2 regions of the Sinomicrobium halophytocola genome follow, and region 1 is predicted to be linked to the other one. Evidence: riboswitches for the same ligand, from Rfam matches in the RefSeq annotation. Region 1 holds a riboswitch; the other holds the start of a gene.

The links. A riboswitch is a leader RNA that binds a small molecule or an ion and turns the genes downstream of it on or off. The one in region 1 is predicted to bind S-adenosylmethionine.
Region 2: it holds a riboswitch for S-adenosylmethionine, as region 1 does, so the genes downstream of both, ACVBDY_RS14920 (homocysteine S-methyltransferase family protein) here and thrA (bifunctional aspartate kinase/homoserine dehydrogenase I) in region 1, are expected to answer to the same signal.

What each region holds. Positions count from the first base shown of each region.
Region 1 is NZ_JBRKIT010000028.1:205,476-217,357, forward strand. Features, by position in the region: gene ACVBDY_RS11840 (bifunctional SulP family inorganic anion transporter/carbonic anhydrase) at 158-2,416, shown strand; gene ACVBDY_RS11845 (DUF1456 family protein) at 2,444-2,701, shown strand; gene ACVBDY_RS11850 (Gfo/Idh/MocA family protein) at 2,781-3,755, shown strand; SAM riboswitch class I at 3,891-3,992, shown strand; gene thrA (bifunctional aspartate kinase/homoserine dehydrogenase I) at 4,085-7,489, shown strand; gene ACVBDY_RS11860 (pyridoxal phosphate-dependent decarboxylase family protein) at 7,527-8,933, shown strand; gene ACVBDY_RS11865 (trans-sulfuration enzyme family protein) at 8,973-10,142, shown strand; gene ACVBDY_RS11870 (DUF2911 domain-containing protein) at 10,258-10,800, shown strand; gene ACVBDY_RS11875 (AraC family transcriptional regulator) at 10,870-11,691, opposite strand; gene ACVBDY_RS11880 (amidohydrolase) at 11,759-11,882, opposite strand, start outside.
Region 2 is NZ_JBRKIT010000035.1:197,631-209,512, reverse strand. Features, by position in the region: gene ACVBDY_RS14950 (DUF5041 domain-containing protein) at 1-454, shown strand, start outside; gene ACVBDY_RS14945 (hypothetical protein) at 467-844, shown strand; gene ACVBDY_RS14940 (head GIN domain-containing protein) at 1,014-1,760, opposite strand; gene ACVBDY_RS14935 (acyloxyacyl hydrolase) at 1,783-2,886, opposite strand; gene metF (methylenetetrahydrofolate reductase [NAD(P)H]) at 2,921-3,874, opposite strand; gene metH (methionine synthase) at 3,970-6,651, opposite strand; gene ACVBDY_RS14920 (homocysteine S-methyltransferase family protein) at 6,852-7,853, opposite strand; SAM riboswitch class I at 7,976-8,090, opposite strand; gene ACVBDY_RS14915 (NAD(P)/FAD-dependent oxidoreductase) at 8,289-9,347, opposite strand; gene ACVBDY_RS14910 (precorrin-2 dehydrogenase/sirohydrochlorin ferrochelatase family protein) at 9,412-9,990, opposite strand; gene cobA (uroporphyrinogen-III C-methyltransferase) at 10,014-10,814, opposite strand; gene ACVBDY_RS14900 (ferredoxin-like domain-containing protein) at 10,873-11,882, opposite strand, start outside.

The sequences.
Region 1 (11,882 bases):
GTTTTATTTTCGTACTTTCACCGATATTCAACTGCAGTCAAACCCGGTAAAAATTAAAAATAAAGGTATAGTTCCTTTGCAGATAGCATGTATTATTCGCGAAAAAAACGATATATTAACGAAAAATTTTTCCCTTTGTAGCTGAAAAGAAATTGACTTGAGAAAACTACCTAATTTAAAAGAATTTGTCAACAGGCCCGGGCGGGAAGAATCCCATAACCCGTTATTTTCCAGCCTGAACAAGGATATTCCTGCCGGTATTGTCTTGTTTCTCGTGGCGCTTCCCTTATGCCTGGGGATAGCCCTGGCCAGTGGAGCGCCTCTCATTTCGGGATTGATCTCCGGGGTCATAGGCGGACTTGTTATCGGGACGGTGAGTAAATCCGGGACCAGTGTCAGCGGACCGGCTGCCAGTGTTTCGGCTGTGGTATTCCTTGCTATCCAGGACCTAGGCGGATTTAATATTTTTCTGACCGCACTGGTCATTGCAGGACTGTTTCAATTACTTTTCGGCATCCTGAAAGCCGGTCTTATCGCCGATTATATCCCCACCAGCATTATTAAAGGACTGCTGGCTGCCATAGGTATCATTCTTATCCTTTCGCAACTCAAATACGCCGTGGGCATGGAGCTCGACCATGACCGTTTTTCAAGTTTTTCAGAAGATTACCTGGACAACGCATGGAAAATCATTACACTTTTTTTCAAGTCCTTCACCCCCGGGTCCATTATTCTCACCCTGATCTCTCTTTTTATATTGCTTTTCTGGGCAAAGACACCCTTAAAGAATTTCAAACTGATCCCCCCGGCCCTGATCGTGGTTATTCTCGGTGTTGTCCTGAACTTTATTTTTAAATATCTTTTTCCGGGCTTGTATCTCGACAGTGTTCATCTTGTAAGTATTCCCAGGGTAGACGATCTTTCCTCCCTCATTACAACCCCGGATTTCAGTGCCATAGGCAATATGAAGATTTGGACTACGGCAATAACCGTTGCCATTATAGCTTCCCTGTCTACTTTGCTGAACATCGAAGCCACAGATAATATAGATCCGCACAAACGAAAAACACCTCCGAACCGGGAACTTATAGCCCAGGGCATTGGCAACACCCTATCCGGCCTGATCGGCGGAATTGCCATTACCTCGGTAATCGTGCGTAGTACGGTAAATATAGAAGCCGGGGGACAGACCAAACTCGTTACCATACTCCACGCTCTCCTCTTGCTGTTGAGCGTACTTTTTATAAGTTCCGTTATCAATCTCATTCCCCTGGCTTCACTCTCTGCCATATTATTGGTAGTGGGATATAAACTGGCATCTGTCTCCTTGTTACGGAAAATGTATGCCAAGGGCTGGAGCCAGTTCCTGCCGTTTGTTACCACCGTTATTGCCATTCTGCTAACAGATGTACTTATAGGTGTATTGATCGGTTCGGCACTAAGTGTTTTTTTTCTTTTACGGAACAATTATTACAATCCGTTCTTTATCGAAAACACCAGGTTCATGCAGGGTGAAGCCATTAAACTCGAACTTTCCAACGAGGTTTCCTTCCTTAACCGGGCTTCTATTAAAAATGCGCTTTGGAGTGTTCCCGACAACAGTAAGGTGATCATTGACGCTACTTTTTCCAGCTATATAGACCAGGATGTAGTAGAAATTCTCCGGGATTTCGAAAGTACTTTTGCCAGGGAACACCAGATCGATGTAAATATAATTGGCCTGAAGGAAAGTTATGATAAAGGTGAAGAAATCGATTTCGAGGGCAAAAACCTCGAAAAAGCCATATTGAAGTCATCCCCGGGGGAAATTCTGAATTATTTAAAAGAAGGTAACAAGAGTTACGTTAAAGGTAACCTTATCTCCCGCCGGCTGAGAAACAAAGAACTTACCGACTTCCTCAGTACTTGTCCGCTTGCCGTAGTCGTAAACTGTATTGACCTCAGAGAACCTTTAAACATGCTCCTCAATACCGGTATTGGCGACCTGGTGCCTATCAGATCCGCCGGAAACGCGGTAAGTGCTCCCATTATCCGCAGTATAGAAATAGCTTGCCGTAACCAGGGTGCAAAACTCATCCTCCTGATGGGTAATTCCGGAAACTCCTTTGTAAAAGAAGCTATTGAAGCCCATCTGGCCGGAACGGAATCTTATTTAAAACCATTGATCGAGGATGCGTTGATCTCAAAAAAATTCAGTGAAGAAGATCTAAAAAACAAGGACCCTGAAGATATAGCGGATGCCATTACCCGGTTTAATCTCGAATTTTCCAAAGAAAAAATAATGCGTGAAAACCCTTTTATCAGGGAACAGGTGGAAGCCGGAAGCCTGGGTATTGCTTCGGCATTCTTTGATCGCAAAACGGCCTCGATAGCGTTTTCCGAATTGTTCACCATAGAGACTGCGACAGGAAAATAATACTTTTTAAATATTTAACAACAACTCATGACCAATAACGACATTTTAAAGAAATTGCGGGTAGCGCTGAAGTTAACCAATGATGACATCGTGGAAATCATGAAACTGGTTGGTTTCAACGTATCCAAATCCGAACTGGGGGCTCTTTTCCGCAGAGAAGACCATCCCAAATACATGGAGTGTGGCGATCAGTTTCTGCGAAATTTCCTCAACGGACTGATCATACACATGAGAGGGCCGGCTGAAGAAAAGGAAAATAAGAAAGAGACAGGACAAAAAGGATAAGGCTTAAGGATACCGTTAGAGAACTAATCCTGCTATCCGTGAATCAGTGACTAAAATTTATAGAAAATAAAAAGAAATAATGCATAAATTCCTTCGCTGGGGCATCATTGGATGCGGCAATGTCACCGAAAAAAAGAGCGGGCCTGCTTATAGCAAGACCGAAGGGTTCGAACTGGCCGCCGTAATGCGGCGCAATGCGGACAAGGTCCGTGATTATGCTCAACGCCATCATGTGAAAAAATATTACACAGATGCGGACGAACTTATCAATGATAATGAAATTGATGCCATTTACATCGCTACGCCCCCCGATACACATAAATACTACGGGCTCCGGGTAGCCGCGGCAGGCAAACCCTGTTGCATAGAAAAGCCCCTTGCCCCTTCCTACCAGGACTGTCTGGCCATTCAGGAAGCCTTTGAAAAAGCAGGGATACCTTTGTTTGTAGCCTATTACCGGCGCTCTCTGCCCCGTTTCCTCCAAATAAAAACATGGCTGGATAATGGTGAGGCAGGCGATATAAGACATATAAACTGGCACCTCAGCAAACCACCGAACGAGCAGGATCTTTCCGGCGCGTACAACTGGCGTACCGATGTACAAATAGCTCCCGGAGGTTATTTCGACGACCTGGCGAGCCACGGCCTGGACCTGTTTACCTTTATCCTCGGCGATATCAAAGACGTACACGGTATAAGTCTTAACCAACAGGGACTTTACGCTGCAAAGGATGCCATGACAGCATGCTGGCTGCACAAAAACGGCATTACCGGCTCCGGAAGCTGGAATTTCGGCTGTCATACCCGTGAGGACAAGGTGGAAATACTTGGCAGTAAAGGGAAAGTAACATTTTCGGTCTTTGATGAGGCTCCTGTTGTCCTGAGTAACGATAAAGGCACGCAGGAACTTTTTATCAACCACCCGGAAAACATACAGTTATATCACGTAAAAAATATAAAGAAACACCTGGAAGGACAAGCCGTACACCCTTCTACAGGGCCGACGGCAGTACATACGGCATGGATCATGGATAAAATACTCGGTACCATTTAATCTGGTTTCTTTTGTTCCGAAATATAAAAATTGATATAAAAGTATTGCCTGTTTCATTATTATTCCATTACTTTGCCCTTCGTTTCAATGCTCCGTAATGGCGCGTAGAAATAAAAGTTCAGAAAAATAATTCATATGTTATCAAGAAAGGCTGAGGGAATAGACCCGTTGAAGCCTTAGCAACCCTCCCTCATGGAGAAGGTGCTACGTTCTACCCCGAATGGGGAAAGATAACCCCGTGTTTTACATTAAACACGATTTACAGGGTAATTACTTTCCGTAATAGCTTTTCTGGTAACATATAGCATACAAATAAAAAAACGGTTACATTGAAAAGCAATTTAAATAAGCTTGAAATTACAGGTTTTATCACCGGGATCGGTGTGAAAATGCCACGTATCCCGCTGTCTTACCAGGTTTTCGGAAGAACACTGGGAGAAGCCCCGGTAATACTGGTCAACCATGCGCTTACCGGAAATTCTGATGTTGCCGGGGAGACAGGTTGGTGGAGAGACCTTATTGGCGAAGGCAAAGGCATAGATACTTCCATTTATACCATTCTTGCCTTCAATGTCCCCGGTAATGGTTATGACGGATTTGTCATAGACAATTACAAGGATTTCGTAGCCCGTGACATAGCGAGGATATTCCTTACAAGTCTGGAAAAACTGGGTATCGAAAAACTTTTTGCCCTGATAGGGGGGTCTATGGGAGGTGGTATTGCCTGGGAAATGGCTGTATTGAATCCTGATATTACCGAACATCTCATTCCTATTGCTTCAGACTGGAAATCAACGGACTGGCTTATTGCCAACTGCCAGGTACAGGAGCAATTCCTGGTAAATTCCCGTCAACCCGTACACGATGCACGTATGCATGCCATGTTATGTTACCGTACACCGGAGTCTTTCAAGACCCGTTTCAACCGGACCACTAACCAGGAACTTAAGGTTTTTAATGTAGAAAGCTGGCTATTGCATCACGGCAATAAATTACAGGAACGCTTTCAGGTTGCCGCATACAGGCTGATGAACCAACTGTTAAAAACCATAGATGTGACCAGGGGGCACAAAGAGCATTTCAATGTGCTGGAATCTATAAATGCCAACATTCACATCATAGGAGTGGATTCCGATCTCTTCTTCACAGCCGAAGAAAACCGGGAGACGCACAAACAACTGGCACAGGCCCACGACAGGGTTACCTACGGCGAGATACATTCCGTGCACGGGCATGACGCTTTTTTAATAGAATTCGAACAACTGGAAAAACTCATAGGAGGAATATTTCAAAAAGGAAAAAACAACAGGATGAAAGTATTGAAGTTTGGCGGTAAATCGCTGGCTAACGGAGAAGGCATTACTAATGCGCTGCGCATTATCGAAGACAAAATAGAACAGGGAGAAAGGATAACCGTGGTAGTCTCCGCACGGGGTAATGCCACTAATGAACTGGAAGAAATACTAGAAAAAGCTGGAAAAGGAGAGGATTACATTCCACAATTAGAAACCTTCAAAGCCTATCAACAAGCTGATTTTGACTATGTGGATTTTTCCGAGGAATTCACCAAGCTTGAAAAATTGTTTGAAGGCGTAGGCCTGCTGGGAGATTACAGCTCCAAAATAAAAGATCAGATACTCTCCAAAGGAGAAGTTATTTCAGCTAAGCTCATTACGGAAGTACTAAAACACAAAGGCATTAACGCCCTGTTTACCGATACCCGAAAACTCATCAAAACGGATGAGAAATTCGGAAATGCCCAGCCCCTGGAAAAACTTTCCAAGGAGAATGTCCTCGCGCATTTCGAAGAACACAATCACGATACGGTAAACATCGTCACCGGGTTTATCGGCTCCAACGCCAGAAATGAGACCACGACCTTGGGCAGGAACGGCAGCAACTATACAGCTTCCCTTATAGCTAACTTCCTGGACGCGGAAGAACTGCAAAGCTATACACATGTAGACGGTATATTCACCGCCAATCCGGAACTGGTACCCGATGCACAGCGTATAGAACAACTGTCCTATAACGAAGCGAATGAAATGGCCAATTTCGGCGCCACCATCCTCCACGCCAAAACCATTATCCCGCTTATTGAAAAGAACATCCCGCTGCGGATACTCAATACCTTTAACAACGATAACAAAGGTACGCTCATTACTTCCGAACCCAATAAAGAAGGTATTAAATCGTTATCCGTACTGGAAAATGTGGCCTTGCTTAACCTGGAAGGACGAGGGCTTCTCGGAAAAGCAGGAGTAGATGCGCGCATCTTCCGGGCGCTTGGTGACAGCAATATCAGTGTGAGCATTATTTCACAGGGATCTTCTGAAAGGGGGATCGGGCTCGTAGTAGATGCGGAAAACGCTACCAAGGCTATCGTGGAACTGGAAAAAGAATTTGAAAAAGACTTCTACTCCAAAGACGTCAACAAGATATCCGCGGTAGATGATGTATCGGTTATTTCCATTGTCGGGCAGGACCTCAGCACGTTTCACAAGCCATACAATGCCTTGATAAGAAACCAGGTTGTCCCCCTGCTGTTTAACAACACCGTAACCGGGAAGAACGTCAGCCTGGTCGTAAAAAAATCCGGTCTGCATAAGGCCCTGAATGTCATACACGGGGAAATATTCGGTATCTCCAAAAAGATCAATATCGCCATTTTCGGTCACGGACTGGTAGGAGGAACACTTATCGAACAAATACTTTCGTCAGCCGACAGTATCGAAAAGCGCAAGAATATACGTCTGAATATTTTTGCCGTGTCCAACTCCAAAAAGGTGCTCCTGGACAAAAACGGCATAAGAGACAACTGGAAAGAAGTTATTGGCAACAGTGACCAATCCTCTGGTGCTGATGCCGTTATTAAATACGCCAAAACACATCACCTGGAAAACCTCATTGCCATAGATAACACAGCCAGTGTGGATTTTGTGGAAAATTATATAGAACTCATCAATAACGGGTTTGATATAGTTTCGTCCAACAAGATCGCTAACACACTCAGCTACAGTTTCTATAAAGAATTAAGGGAAACCCTGGACAAAAACCAGAAACAATACCTTTACGAAACTAATGTAGGCGCCGGATTGCCACTTATAGATACCATAAAACTACTCCACCTTTCCGGGGAGAATATCACCGGGATCAAAGGCGTATTCTCAGGATCATTGAGTTACCTTTTCAATAGCTTTTCAGTGGAAGACAGGCCTTTCAGCGAGGTATTGCAGGAAGCCATAGACAAAGGATTTACCGAACCGGACCCCAGGGAAGACCTTTCGGGTAACGATGTGGGAAGGAAACTCCTTATCCTGGCCAGGGAACTGGACCTGCACAACGAATTTGAAGACATCAGGATACAGAACCTGATCCCCGAAACTTCGGGCCTTCGCGAAGGAAAAGCAACGGATTTTCTCTCCAGCCTGGGAGAACTGGACAATACTTACACGGAGATAAAGGCAAAACAGGAACCCGGTCACGTACTCCGCTATATCGGGGAGCTTTCCGGCGACTTGCAGCAGGACAAGGGTATCCTGGAAGTAAAACTCGTTTCCGTACCCGAACAAAGCGCTCTCGGCCAGGTAAAAGGTTCAGATTCCATATTTGAAATATACACCGAGTCCTACGGCACAAGACCACTGGTCATTCAGGGAGCAGGTGCAGGGGCCAATGTAACGGCCAGGGGAGTCTTCGGAGATATACTCCGGCTTGCGGACCGTGGAGAATAATACAGGATAAGGATATAGACAAAAAAGCAACGATTTCATGTACCAGTATTTACATAAGGACCTCACCGGGCTGGATGCCATACTTGACAAAGTAAAAGCACAGGCTACGGATTACCTGGACAATCTGCGGCACAGGCCGGTATCCACAACTTTTGAGGTTGGTAAACTACCACAATTGAGCGAAGAAGGACTTGGCTCGGCAAAGGCTCTGGAACAATTTAACACCAGGCTCGAACCTCTCATTGTCGCCTCTTCCGGCCCCAGGTACCTGGGTTTTGTTACCGGGGGTTCCACCCCGGCATCCATAGCAGGTGACTGGCTGGCTACGGTGTATGACCAGAATACCCAGGTAACCAAAGGAGAAGGCGATATTTCGGCTGTCATTGAAGAAGAAACCATACAATTAACACTGGACCTCTTTAGTCTTCCCTCCGACTTTTTCGGTGGTTTTGTTACCGGCGCTACCATGTCCAATTTCACCTGCCTGGCCGTGGCAAGACAGTGGTATGGCAAACAACTGGGGAAAGACTATGCCAAAGACGGTGTCCGGAACAAAGTGCATATACTAACGGCTACTCCGCATTCGTCTTCCGTAAAATCACTGGCCATGCTGGGACTGGGAAGCAGGAATATTCTGAAAGTAAATACCCTGGAGGGAAACCGGGAAGCCATAGACCCGGATGACCTGGAAAACAAGATCCGGGCTCTGCAAGGTGATCCATTTATACTGATATCTAGTGCAGGAACGGTAAATACCGTAGATTTTGATGATTTCGAAGCGATCGGGAAACTGCGGAAAAAGTATACTTTCTGGTGGCATATTGATGCCGCTTTCGGTGGTTTTGCCGCCTGTTCCCCGACGTACAAACACCTGCTCAAAGACTGGGAAGCAGCAGACAGTATTACCGTAGATTGCCATAAATGGCTGAATGTACCTTACGAAAATGCCTTTTTCCTGGTACGTAAGGAGCATAACCTGTTACAGGCAGAGACCTTTCAGAATTCCGATGCCCCTTACCTGGGCGACCCCATGGAAAATTTCAGCTACCTCAACTTTCTGCCGGAGAATTCCAGGAGGCTCAAGGCCCTTCCCGTTTGGTTTACATTGATGGCTTACGGTAAAAAAGGCTACAGGTACATTGTAGAGAATTCCGTGGAAATGACAAGGATTTTAGGAGATTTTATAACACAAAACCCTAAATTTGAACTGCTGGCCCCAATACGGCTTAACACCGTATGCTTTACACTGAGTAGGGAAGAAAACCAGGAGAAAGTCCATCCTTTCCTAACTGCCCTCAACCGCACCGGGAAAGTCTTTATGACCCCAACGGTATACCAAGGGAAAAAAGGTATCCGGGCAGCTTTTGTAAACTGGATGACTACTAAAGAAGATGTAGCCGTAATTACAGAACAAATAGACCGTATTGCTGAAAATATTTTATAAAAAAGACATCCCTAACAGATAAAAATAAAACATAAGATAATGAGTAAATCCCATTTTGAAACCGACGCCGTTCGCACGCGAATAGAAAAAACGGAGTTTTTGGAACACACCAGTCCCTTATATCTTACTTCCAGTTTTGTCTTCGAAGACGCGGAAGACATGAGAGCTTCTTTCGCAGAGGAAAAAGAAAGAAATATTTACAGCAGGTTTACCAACCCCAATACATCCGAATTCGTAGATAAAATATGTAAAATGGAAGGAGCGGAAAGCGGTTATGCCTTCGCTACCGGGATGGCTGCCGTCTTCTCTACCTTTGCCGCCCTGCTGAACAGCGGTGACCATATTGTCGCTGCACGGTCGGTATTCGGCTCTACCCATACCCTGTTCACCAAATTTTTACCGAAGTGGAACATCAATACTTCCTATTTCAGGGTAGACGAAACTGAAAAGATAGAATCGCTCATACAACAGAACACCAAAATACTTTTCGCGGAAACCCCGACGAATCCGGCAGTAGATATCCTGGACCTGGAACTACTGGGTGAAATAGCAAAAAAACACAACCTTATCCTGGTTATCGATAACTGTTTCGCTACACCTTATCTCCAGAATCCCATAGAATTCGGTGCCGACCTGGTGATCCATTCCGCTACCAAACTTATAGACGGACAAGGCCGTGTACTGGGAGGTGTTACGGTGGGGAAAAAAGATCTTATCCGGGAGATCTACCTCTTTTCCCGTAACACCGGGCCATCCCTGTCCCCTTTTAACGCGTGGATACTGTCCAAAAGCCTGGAAACCCTGGCGGTACGTGTGGACAGGCACTGTGAAAACGCACTTAAAGTGGCGGAATTCCTGGAAGATCACCCTCGGGTAAACTGGGTAAAATACCCTTTCCTCAAATCCCATCCGCAATATGAAGTGGCCAAAAAACAAATGAAAGCCGGCGGAAGTATTGTCGCTTTTGAGGTTAAAGGCGGTGTGGAAGCAGGCAGGAAATTCCTGAATTCCATAAAAATGTGCTCACTGTCCGCTAACCTGGGAGATACCCGGACCATAGTAACACATCCGGCATCTACCACACACAGTAAACTCAGTGAAGAAGATCGTTTGCAGGTGAGTATAACGGACGGACTGGTAAGGGTTTCGGTAGGACTGGAAAACGTGGCGGATATTATTGCGGACCTGGACCAGGCTTTATCATCGTAACAGGTTATTTCCTACAACTTATAAAAATATCCCAAAGTTTCCGGATCATCGGGGCGAGATTCAAAAAGATTTGCTAATTTAGAGCATAACAACTTAAAAATCCATTTTTCCTGTTATGAAGAAATATATCAGCTTATTGATACTGGTGGTGGCACTGATTTTTGCTCCGGAAGCCAATGCACAAAAATTCAGCGGACTGGACAAAAGTCCATGTGATATAGCGTATTACCGCACAGACCGAAAAGCCCCGCCTATCGCAAAAGTCGTTTACGGAAGGCCCTTGAAAAAAGACAGACCGGTTTTCGGGACCCTCGTACCTTTTGACAAGGTATGGCGTACAGGAGCTAATGAAGCTACGGAGATCACTTTTTTCAAAGACGTTATGTTCGGAGATAAAGAGGTTGAAGCCGGCACATATACCCTGTTCTCCATTCCGGGAGTAAAAGAATGGGTGGTTATCCTGAACAAGGATACGGATGTATGGGGAGCTTTTGATTATAAAGAATCCAACGATATAGCCAGGACTACGGTTCCTGTGGATAGGGACAGTAAATCGCTGGAAGCTTTTTCCATTACTTTCGAACCCGGAGATAACGGCGCCGATATGTATTTGGGATGGGATACCACAAGAGTCAAGGTTCCGATCAGCGAAAGATAGATAGAGCTTTTTTTAATTATACCCGGAAAATCCGGGAATTTTCCAGCAAAGGAAATTTTCCGGATTTTTTTATGGCCGGAACTTCCGGGCCAGGGAAGGCGTCATCCCATACATACTTTTGAATTCCTTGATAAAATGGGACTGGTCATAGTATCCGGCATCAAAAAACAACTTGTTCCCACGCAGACTTTGTATGGAAGGTTTAGCTTGCAGAATATTCTGGAAACGCACCACCTTACTGAATGTTTTGGGTGTACTTCCAATATAAAAATCGAACAGGCGACGCAATTGTCTCGGGCTGATCCCCGTATCCAGTTCTTCCTGTACCTGTAGTATACCCTGCTTTTTAATTATAATATCCAGGGCATTGAAAAAACGGTGGTCTATATTCAGGTTTGCCACCCCCACTACTTCCCTGAAATAACAATCGAATACTTCCGCATATTCGAAAAAAGTCATATTATCGGAAATACGGGGTATCAATCCGTTAAACAGGTGAGGTAAAAGATACCGTAATGCTTCTACCCGTCCGGCGAGCTCACCACCACCTATACGAAATAATAACGGAAATGCGGCGGGCAGAAAACGGATGCCGATATAACGAAATTTAACGTCAAGTGGAAATTCGGTATAATCGGTGGAAAAGCCCATAACGAACATTTCTTCCGGATTTTCCACCTCAAAAAATATATCTGTACAGGCATCGGCTACCACTTTATATGCGAAAGGGGCTTTCGGTTTTCGGGTAGTTTTCAGTTCCCAGTAGCAGTAAATATAACTCCCCAGGTGTAAATGCGGGAAAAGTTCAGTATAAGTAACGCCCGAATCCTTACCTCCCACAGCAGGCTGAAGGGGTTGGAAATGTTTTCTTATATCCGGAAGGTCGTACATAAATCACATACAGCTTCTTACAAATATAAGCGGATTTTTGATATGCACGAAAAAAGTCAGGAATGGTTTAGTACACCTTCTTCCCTCCTATGAAAGTTCCTTCCACCTTTGTTGCGGGGATTTCTTCCAGGGGTACCTGCATAATATCCTTGTCCAGAATGATAAAATCGGCCAGTTTACCGATTTCTATA
Region 2 (11,882 bases), on a different contig from region 1:
TCGCCTGTATATCTTAAAGGACAAGTATGAAAACGGGAAGTTAACGGAACAGGACACTATAGCCCTGATGAACACTAAATACCATTATTATTCCGGAGACATTCTAATGCATGACTACATGGATCAATTTAAAATATTTACCAAAACAGAAGGTAACAAAGGTTCCCTGGATATCCGTACCTACAGTATGGGACTGAAAACCAATGTGGAACTGAAAAAAACTTCAAATATACAGTTTTTCATGTGGAAGGAATATATAAACCCCTCCTGGGAGTTAAACAGGAAAATTCCACTGATGATCTTTGCTTCTTCCTGGTACGATGAAGAATATAAAGTAGAACGCTTCTGCGGTGTTGCAAAATTAAAGGATGGGGATAAAGACTCGGAAGAACTTCTCAGTTCTTCCCCAAGTTACTTGCTCATAAGCTATCTTGTGGAAAACAAACCGGAATAATTATCCCCCTCAATGACAAAAGAAATCTGGATTTATTCATGTGGCATCTATTCCTTCGGATTTGCGGTTTTTCATATATTCTTCTGGAAGCTTTTCCGATGGAAAGATGATCTGCAAAAACTAAGTCGCCCAAACCGGGGGATCATACAGATACTGAACCTGCGTATTATTTACTATTTCATTTTTGTCGGGACAATATGTTTTGTTTTTCCGAAGGAACTGGGCGAAACCCAATTGGGAAAGTTCTTTCTGGCTGGCAATGCCCTTTTCTGGACCGGGAGAACCATAGAACAATTTATTTTTCTGAGAAAACCATCGCATGGTACATGTACTCACCTTATTATTTATTTTAGGGATATTCCTGTTTGCCATACTGCTTTCGGAAAGTAAACCACTCCGGATTTGCAGTCCGGAGGTTTAGGAAGTGGCAATCCTGCCCGTCCGGCGGGGAAATTGCCATAATTATTAAGTCAATACTCAATAACCCAATAACCTATTAACTTAATAACTGAGCAAAGTAAAAGTTTATAGAAACCTAAATAGCTGCAATAACTCCCGATCATTCCTCTTCAAACCGTAGCTTGCCCCTGTAATGTTCCGTTATTTCCACCTGGGGTGGACGGTTCACGGATATAACATCACCGGTACTGTATATATCGCCTTGAATGCGTTGTAAAGGATGTACGATAATATCATTGGAGCTGCGATGATACAGGGTGACCTCATCCGCTACAAAACCCGTCGCTTCCACACGGGAATTTCCGGCGGCCAGCGTGATGTTCATTTTCCCGGTACTTCCCTCCAGGTAACAATTGGACAGGTTATTGAACACCAGGCTGAAACTCTTATTTTCCAGGTGCAGGTAAAAATTGCCGGTGTTCTGATAGTCGCTTTGATAATCTTCGGAAACGATCCTGAGGTTCGGGTATGTGAGTACACCATCCGAACGGATATCCCATTGGGTGGAACTTCTGATCTCCGTGATATCGGGTGCCGTTACATACACAATGGTCTGATCGTAATCCCGGAAAAAATTACAGGTAGCACTATTGGAAAGTACCAACTGCCCTTCTGTTACTTCGGCATGGATATCATCTACAAGGTTCTCTCCGGTTTCTATGGTCACACTATACCCGGCAGACTCTCTAAGTATCATCTGCACGCCTTCTTTTACCAGTATCCTGGAAAAAGCAGGCACATCGATTTCCCTGTTTACCGTATCTCCTGCAGTTTTCAAACAGTCACCGGTATTCTCGCTATCGCAGGAAAGCAACAGAAAAACTATTATGTATGCTATTTTCTTCATTACGTAAAAACCAGATATGATATCAAAGGCGTATACCTACTCCAAATTCGACTGCTTCAGCCTTTGCAGCATGTGTTTTCAAGGTCAGCGCTGCGAACATCTTGTCCCCGAAGTAACGTTTCAATCCTATCCTCTGGTAAAAACGCCCTTCGAAATCCACCGGGTAATACGCATAATACCCTAGTTGTGCTACCAGCGAAAGCCGGTTTACAAACAATTCGTGCCCTATAAAAACACCTGCTCTCTTAAAATCCTCATTACCGGATATACCGTCTTCCGGATAGGCTATACTTTTATAGCGGATATATTCTTTCAGAAAATTGGAATAGAATACATCCGTCCCCAGTTGTACTGCACTTTTTCTGCTCAGTCTCTTATCTGCATAAAAAGAAAAAACGTAAAAGGCATATTGCCCGCTATCCACAACATCACTTTCGTTTACCCCGGAACGGAATACGGCATTATACCGAACGGATTCCGTAAACCCGCCGGATGTAAACGTATGTATAAATTCCGGCTCTTCTTTCTCCAACTGATAATTAACGCCAACATTGAACGTTATACTATTTATACTCGTATTCGGGGCTTTTACATTGGCATTGGAATAATGGATAAGAGAAAAACCTGCCTGTATACCAAACCTGTCCAATAACCGTTCTTTTTTGTAATTCAGCATCACATAGGTACTGCTCATAATCCTCGATCCGAAGGCTATATTGCGATAATTATCTTCTTTATCGTACGGATTGGTCGTATAGGCAAGCCCCTGCCCTATACGAAGCATGAGGTTTCTCTGCAAAAAATAAAAATTATAGTGGGCATACAGTGCGTAATTCTCTCCCAGATATTCGTTTTTCAAGTCCTGATAGCCGAATGAAACTCCGTAATCCGGGTAGTTAAAACGCTGCTCCCAGGCTTCCTTCCCGTAAGTCTTCCTGTTCCAACTCAGGATAAGCCCTTCCGGATGCCCGGTTATAAGATGTTGAATATCGGTGTTGTGGAGTGCTGTGTTGCCATAAAAGTAACTGGCATCTATATAGGAAAAGTGTTTGTTTCCATCCTTCTTCTCCTGGCCGGAAACAAACACCTGAACTAATACAACTAAGGCAAAAAAGATTTTCTTCATGCTGCCGGATTCGGCACAAAAGTATGTTTTATTTTTAAAATACTGACGAAGCTACTGCCTTGATGTTGTCAGATTTTCCCATAGAATAATAATGTAAAACCGGAACACCGGCATCTTTTAATTCTTTGGACTGCTGTATACACCATTCTACACCTACTTGCCTTACTTCCTTGTTATCTTTGCATTTTTCAACGGCATGAATAAGTTCCTCCGGCAAGTCTATCTTAAATACCTGCGGAAGTAACTGCAGATGTCTTTTTACGGCAATAGGTTTTATACCAGGGATAATGGGTACATTGATCCCCATATTCCTGGCTTTTTCCACAAATTCGAAATATTTACTGTTATCAAAAAACATCTGGGTAACGATATAATCAGCCCCGGCATTTATTTTATCCTGTAGTCTTTTCAGGTCGTAATCCAATGAGGGGGCTTCCAGGTGTTTCTCCGGGTATCCTGCCACCCCGATACAGAAATCCGGTCTGTTGCTGGCTTCTACCACATCGTGCAGATATTTTCCCCTGGTAATATTCTTGATCTGCCCTACCAGTTCATTGGCATAGGTATGTCCTCCTTTTGTAGGTTCAAAATAACGTTGGTGTTTCATGGCATCTCCCCGGAGCGCCATAATGTTCTCAATACCCAGATAATGACAGTCCACCAGCATGTATTCGGTCTCTTCTCGGGTAAATCCGCCACAAAGCACGTGAGGGACGGTATCTACCTGGTACTTGTGTTTTATGGAAGCACATATACCGACAGTCCCAGGACGCATTCTCACGATCTTCCTGTCCAGCAGGCCTTCCCGTTCTATATAGATATATTCTTCCCTGGAGGTGGTCACATCGATAAAAGGCGGATCGAATTCCATCAGGGGGTCGATGTTATTGTATAATTCCTGTATGTTCCCTCCTTTCGGAGGGGGAACGACTTCAAACGAAAACAGGGTCTTTCCTTTAGCCTGTTCTATGTGTTCTGTTACTTTCATGTTATGCTTTTCCGGTTACTTCGGGATGTGGTTAATTTTATTTATTCCGGTTACGGGTTGTTCTAAATACGGGTTTTTTACCGGGTTCATATTTGTTAATCAACTATATTCGGATTCAGCCATTTCCGGGCTTCTTCCAGAGGGATTTCACGTCTTACTGCATAATCTTCTACCTGGTCTTCTTTTATTTTTCCCAGTCCGAAATATTTACTCTCCGGATGTCCGAAATAATACCCGGATACTGAAGATGCCGGCCACATGGCCAGGCTTTCGGTAAGCCGTACGCCGGTATTTTCCTCTGCCTTAAGCAACCGCCACAATGTTCTCTTTTCCAGGTGATCCGGACAAGCGGGATAACCGGGAGCGGGACGGATACCTTTATAGGATTCCTTTATGAGTTCTTCATTTGTCAGGGTTTCATCAGAGGCGTATCCCCAGAATTCCTTTCGTACTTTTTCGTGCAGGTATTCTGCAAAGGCTTCAGCAAACCTGTCGGCCAGGGCTTTCACCATTATGGAATTATAATCGTCGTGTTCTTTTTCAAACTCGGCAGCTTTTTCGTCCACACCAAAACCTGTAGACACACAAAAAGCCCCGACATAATCGCGAATGCCCGAAGTCTCGGGGGCTACGAAATCGGCAAGGGCTATATTGGCCGCTCTTTTATTCTTTTTAGACTGCTGGCGAAGTGTAAGAAGGGTCTCTACCTGATTGTCATTTTGGTCATAAATGGCAATATCATCGTCATTTACCTGGTTGGCGGGGAACAGTCCGTATACTCCTTTAGCCTGTAACCATTTTTCACGCATCAGGTCAGTCAGCATATTCCTGGCATCCTCAAAAAGCAGGGTTGCCTGTTCTCCTACTACCGGATCGGTTAAGATCTCCGGGTATTTGCCATGCAGCTCCCAGGTACGGAAAAACGGGGTCCAGTCTATATATTTCAATAATTCTTCCAGGGCCACTTCTATGCTGTGTACACCTGTTTTTTTTGGTTTTACCGGTTGATAGTTTTCCCAGTCGAGTTGTAATTTGTTTTTTCTTGCTTCTGCTATAGTCAGGTATTCTTTTACCTTGGAACGATTGAGAAAACCTTCACGAAGTTTATCATACTCTGCCCTTATGGACCTGCAATATTCGCCTTTGGTTTTTTCGTTGAGCAGGTTACTGGCTACGGTCACTGCCCTCGAAGCATCGTTTACATGCACTACGGTTTCCCGGTAAGCCGGAGCTATCTTCACTGCGGTATGTGCTCTCGAGGTGGTGGCCCCTCCTATGAGTACGGGAATATTGATACTCAGTTTATCCAATTCCTGGGCCAGATAGACCATTTCATCCAAAGACGGAGTGATAAGGCCGCTAAGCCCTATGATATCCACATTTTCATCTATAGCGGTCTGAATGATCTTTTCCGGGGGAACCATAACACCCAGGTCCACTACTTCGTAATTGTTACACCCGAGAACTACGCTCACTATATTTTTCCCGATATCGTGGACATCGCCTTTTACGGTAGCCATGAGTATCTTGCCTACGGCCCGTGAGCCTCCTTCCCCTGCGGGAAGGTTTTTCTTTTCTTCTTCTATAAAAGGCAGCAGGTGCGCCACGGCCCTTTTCATTACCCGGGCGGATTTCACGACCTGGGGCAGAAACATTTTTCCGCTTCCGAAGAGGTCGCCCACTACATTCATTCCGTTCATCAGGTAGATCTCTATAACCTCTATGGGCCGGGCTACCAACAAACGGGCTTCTTCCACATCTGTTTCGATAAACTCGTCAATACCCTTTACCAGGGCATGGGTTATTCTTTCCTGCAAACCTTCGGAGCGCCATTCCTGTAGCTTTTTCTCCGAAGTTTTCCCATTGTCCTTTACCTGCTCCGCGTAATCGAGCAGACGTTCGGTGGCGTCGTCTCTTCGGTCGAGCAGCACATCTTCTATTCGGATGAGCAGTTCTTTGGGAATTTCGTCATAAACCTCGAGCATTTCCGGGTTTACGATCCCCATATTCATGCCGTGTTGTACCGCGTGGTAAAGGAATGCGGCATTCATCGCTTCACGTACGACATTGTTCCCGCGAAACGAAAAGGATACGTTACTCACTCCTCCGCTGACATTGGCGTAAGGCAGATTTTCCCTTATCCATTTGGTTGCCCTGAAAAAATCTACCGCGTTTTTACGGTGTTCTTCCATCCCCGTACCTACCGGGAAAATATTCGGATCGAAAATAATGTCTTCCGGGGCAAACTTCACTTCGTTCACCAGGATGTCATAGGATCGTTTGCAAATCTCTATCCTTCTTTCGTAGGTATCTGCCTGCCCTGCTTCGTCAAAAGCCATGACAATAACTGCCGCACCGTATCTTCTGATGGTCCTGGCATGTTTTACAAAGGTTTCTTTTCCTTCTTTTAAGCTGATGGAATTAACGATACACTTTCCCTGAACTACCTTAAGCCCCGCTTCTATGATCTCCCACTTGGAACTGTCAATGACAACAGGAACACGGGCTATATCGGGTTCGGATGCAATAAGGTTCAGGAACGTGGTCATGGTCTGAACACCATCTATCATACCCTCATCCATGTTCACGTCAATGATCTGTGCACCTCCTTCTACCTGTGCCCTGGCCACGTCCAGTGCTTCCTGATATTTTTCTTCTTTTATCAGGCGCAGGAACTTCCGGGAACCGGTTACGTTGGTACGTTCCCCGATATTGATAAAGTTGCTCTCGGGGGTCACGATCAAAGGCTCGAGCCCCGACAGCTTTAGCGGCCGGATTTTCTGTTTTTCCCTTCCCTCCGATGGCGGATCGTCATATTGTTTCTCGTCTGTATTTCCTTTTCCCACGAATCCTCTGGTGTTTTAATCGTCGTTATTTTGTCAGACTGTCTGATGGCAGCCTATCTCTGGTTTTCCATACCGGGACCGTTATTAGCCACGGAGTTATCACTACATCCTAATTATATTCCCGTCAGGGCTTAAGCCAAAGCTTCCAGTTTTCTGGGTTTATACCGGGCTGCGATCTCTGCTATAAGCTTTATATGATCCGGCGTAGTCCCGCAGCATCCCCCGATAATGTTTACGAGGTTATCATCCAGGTATTCCCTGATCAGTTCCTGCATCTCTTCCGGTGTCTGGTCATATTCCCCGAAGGCATTGGGTAAGCCCGCATTGGGATGAGCCGAAATATTAAGATCTGTATTTAGTCCGAGCCGTTTCAGATAAGGTTTAAGCTGATCGGCCCCTAAGGCACAATTAAACCCCACACTTAATAGCGGGATATGTGATATGGATATCAGGAAGGCCTCCACGGTTTGACCGGACAGTGTTCTTCCGGAAGCATCCGTGATCGTTCCGCTGACCATTACGGGGGTGTCCAGCCCTCGTTCTTCCTTCATTTCCTCAATAGCGAACAGTGCAGCTTTGGCATTTAACGTATCGAAAATTGTTTCAACCAACAGTATATCTACCCCACCATCTACCAGTGCTTCCACCTGCTGTTTATAAGCTATTCGAAGTTCATCGAAGGTAATGGCCCTGTATCCGGGATCATTTACATCGGGCGACATGCTTGCGGTCCTGTTTGTCGGGCCAACAGCCCCGGCTACAAATCTCGGTTTTTCCGGGTTTTTAGCAGTGAATTTGTCTGCTATTTCCCTGGCTATCCTGGCCGATTCGTAGTTCAACTCGTAAACGAGATCTTCCATATAGTAATCTGCCATGGCAATGGTAGTGCCCGAAAAGGTATTGGTCTCCACAATATCCGCCCCGGCTTCAAAATACTTGGCATGTATCTCTGCAATGGCTTTGGGCTGAGTGAGCGAAAGCAGATCGTTGTTCCCTTTCAACGGGTGGGCGTAATCTTTAAAACGCTCCCCGCGAAAGTCTTCTTCCGTAAATTGGTATCTTTGGAGCATGGTACCCATGGCCCCATCCAGTACCAGTATCCTTTTTTGAAGTTCTGCTTTTATAGCACTCATAAGATCGATCGTTTTGCCTTATGTACCGGATAACAGGATTATTTATATCATATCCGGGACAAAAACCGTTGATTTGTTTGTAAAATGTTATCAGAAAACAGGGAGAAATACGGGAAGTATTTGCGTCATCTGTCCCTATGTCACCACAGGGGTAGAATTTAGCACCTTCTCCGCTTCAGGCACGGAGGGTTGCTAAGGCTTCACCGGGTCTATTCCCTCTGCCTTTCTTGATAACTTCGATAAATTCAGAATGCAAAGAAATGTAATCCCTTTTTCTTTTGCAAACTAATTGCTGTTTTTTTATTGCTATAACAGCCCTGTGCGAATTGGTTCCGGGACAGGGCTGTTTTTCACTATATCCTTGTATTCACAGAATAGAAATCCTATGGGCGATACACTGCCTTATATCTCTGCAATTGCAATTGGCAATCGGTATTATACTTCGATGGCCTTGATGACTTCTTTTTTGGCTTCTTTTTTCGTGCCGTCAAAACCTTGTATTCCACCTACGGTGGTATATTTCATCACGTAACGTTTATCCGGGAATATCCTTTGATAGGCACTCTGGCACATAATTGCGGCTTCGTGAAAACCGGAAAGGATGAGTTTTAATTTTCCTTTATAGGTATTCACATCTCCAATGGCGTAAATGCCCGGGATATTAGTGGAATAGTCATAGGAATTATCCACTTTGATGGCATTCTTCTCTATTTCCAGTCCCCAGTCGGCTATAGGGCCTAATTTCGGTGACAATCCGAAAAGAGGGATAAAATAATCCGCATCGCGGATAAACTCTCCTTCGTCCGCATGATTGATAACAACGGAATTCAGGTGGCCTTCTCCGAGTAACCCTACAACTTCGGCACGGGTTACCAGGTTGATTTTCCCCAGTTTTGCCAGTTCTCCGACTTTTTCTACGGAATCCAGGGCTCCGCGGAACTCATTTCTACGGTGTACCAGAGTAACTTCGGATGCTACATCGGCCAGGAAAATGGACCAGTCCAATGCAGAATCTCCTCCTCCGGCAATAACCACTTTTTTGTCCCGGTATACTTCCGGATCTTTTATCATATAAGCGACACCATTGTCTTCATAGTCGGCAATATTATCTATCAGCGGTTTTTTGGGTTCAAAAGACCCCAATCCTCCTGCGATGGCAATTATCGGTGCATGGTGTTGCGTACCTTTATTGGTAGTTACGATAAAACTCCCGTCTTCAAGTTTTTCTATGGTTTCCGCTCTTTCTCCCAGGGTAAAACCAGGACTGAAAGGTTTTATCTGTTCCATAAGATTATCAACCAGGTCACCCGCTTTTATTTCTGGAAAACCGGGAATATCGTATATTGGTTTTTTAGGGTAAAGTTCGGAACATTGTCCTCCTGGCTGTGGCAAGGCATCTATCAAATGCGTTTTTAACTTTAACAACCCGGCTTCAAAGACCGTAAACAGACCGGTAGGCCCGGCACCGATTATTAAAATATCCGTCTTTATCATCTTCTTCTGTTTCTGTTATTTATATATACGTAGTGTTAATTTTTCTTTTTCGGGTACCCGTTCATCAGGCTTTACTGATAAACGATCTTGTGATATGGTTCAGTTTTTCCACTTTCTCTTCAAAATTCTCCTTTAACGTACCCCGATACCGGTTGAGGTTTTCTACCAGTTCGTTAATATCTTCCGGTATGATCTCCTCAAAAAGCTGCCGGAGCCTTTTGGCCATGGTAGGTGATTTGCCATTGGTGGATATGGCTATTTTCACATTGCCCTTGGTAACTATTCCTCCCAGGTAAAAATCGCATAGTTCGGGGGTGTCGGCTACGTTTACGAGTATATTCCTCGCACGGGCATCATCGCATATCTGTTTGTTTACTTCCGGATCGTTTGTCGCCGCAATCACCATATGTTTTTTATGCAACACATTGGTAGAATACGGTCTGTGCAACAAGGGAATATGGTGTTTTTCTGCCAGTGTTCTCACTTCATCACTAAAATCCGGTGCAACCACAATAACTTTGGCATTGGGACTGGATTTCAGTAAAAAAGACAGTTTTTCATACCCTACGTTACCTGCTCCTACAAGCAGCACATTGAGTTCGTTAACTTTGAGAAATACAGGGTACAGTTCGTTCTTTTCCATAATCATGATCCCCGAAGGGTGTGTTATCTTTTAAACAGTTGCGCTTTCTGAAGAGCGTCATACTTCTCCGGGATCACGGTATTTACTTCTTCGTACAATCCTTTTAATTTCACGCTTTCCCTTACTACTTCGCCTATTACGATAATAGCCGGGGAACTGAGTTTTTTATCACGTACAACATCGCCTATGGTATTTACCGTACCGCATCCGAAATGCTCGTTAAGGGTCGTACCGTTCTGAATAACCGCTACGGGGATGTCTCCTTTACCACTCTCACGAAACAGTCCCATAATAACATCGATTTTACTCATTCCCATCAGAATGACTACTGTTGCCGACGATTGGGCTGCAAGGCGAATATCTTCGGACAGCTTTCCTTCCGATGTTGTTCCGGTGACTACCCAGAAACTTTCGGCAACATGTCTTTTGGTGAGGGAAATCCCCTGGTATGCCGGTACGGCCACAGAAGAGGTAATTCCAGGGACTACCTCAGCTTCCACACCGAAACTTTCGGCATAATCGATCTCTTCGGTGCCACGGCCAAAAATAAAAGGGTCTCCCCCTTTTAATCGGACTACGGTACCCGATGCGAAAGCATGTTGTACGATCAGTTTGTTTATTTCATCCTGCGAATGTACATGGTACCCTTTGCGTTTCCCTACAAAAATTTTCTTTGCATTGACGGCATGTTCCAGAATATCCCTGTTGATAAGGGCATCATACAACACCACATCTGCCGATTGCAGAGCCTTGATACCTTTGAGGGTAATGAGATCCGCATCGCCGGGGCCGGCCCCTACTAATATTAATTTCGGTTTCTTCACGTACTAATCACAGTTGAGTTCCGAATGTCAGAACTTCGGAAAATCATTCTTAATTCTTTTAACTTGCCACCAGTTCCTGGTCCCTGTATATCCTTATCTGGTCAAGGAATGTACGGGAATCTTCCAGGTATTTCTTAGCGAAATCTTCGGACGGTTCATTTTTGTTGATCTGGTATACCAGGTCGGCAAATGTATTTCCTGCCGAAGTCTCAACTTTTATCTTTCCTTCATCCACAAATACTTCCTGGAACTGGCTGATTATACCTGCGTGGGTATTGGTCTTTTTATTCTCAGACAACAACAGTGCTTTTGCCGTATTTATCAGGGCAGCATAGGAATGATAAATACCATCTGCCCATTGCTCCTCTTTCAGGGATTCCTTTGCACTGTCTATCTTCTCATCACTTTCGAATAACAAGGTCGCCACAAGGTCTATCACCACACCGGCACATTCTCCTACCCCTACTTCCTGTTTGTAGGTATCGGCATGGCCCCAGTCTTTAAAGTCATCTTCCGTAAGGTTATCCGTATCCGAAAGCGGTTTCAGTATATCGTAAAAATAGGTTTTACCCTGCCTGTCGTAATAACCCAGAAAACTTTCTCCGGTCGTTGCATTGACTTTATAGTCATCCAGAATAGTCCGGAGAGCTTCGGGACCACGTTTGCTGGGTATTTTTATCACCTTATCGGAGAACCTTCCGTTACCATCCCCGAGTACGCCCCCTCCAAGTAATACCTGCAATGCCGGGGCTACCAGCTTTCCGGAACGTATGGACATTCCCTGGAAACCAATGTGTGCCATCATGTGCTGGCCACAGGCATTCATACATCCGCTTATCTTGATAGCCATGTCGGTATTGTTCAGGTATTCCGGGTATTCATCCCGTAATACACCTTCCAGTACCTCGGCTATTCCGGTACTGTTAGCAATACCCAGGTTACAGGTATCGGTACCGGGACAGGCGGTAATATCTGCCGTACTGTTATATCCCGCATCGGTAAACCCTAGCTTCTTAAGTTCCGTATAAAAGAAAGGCAACAGATCTTCACGAACATAAGGAAGCAGGA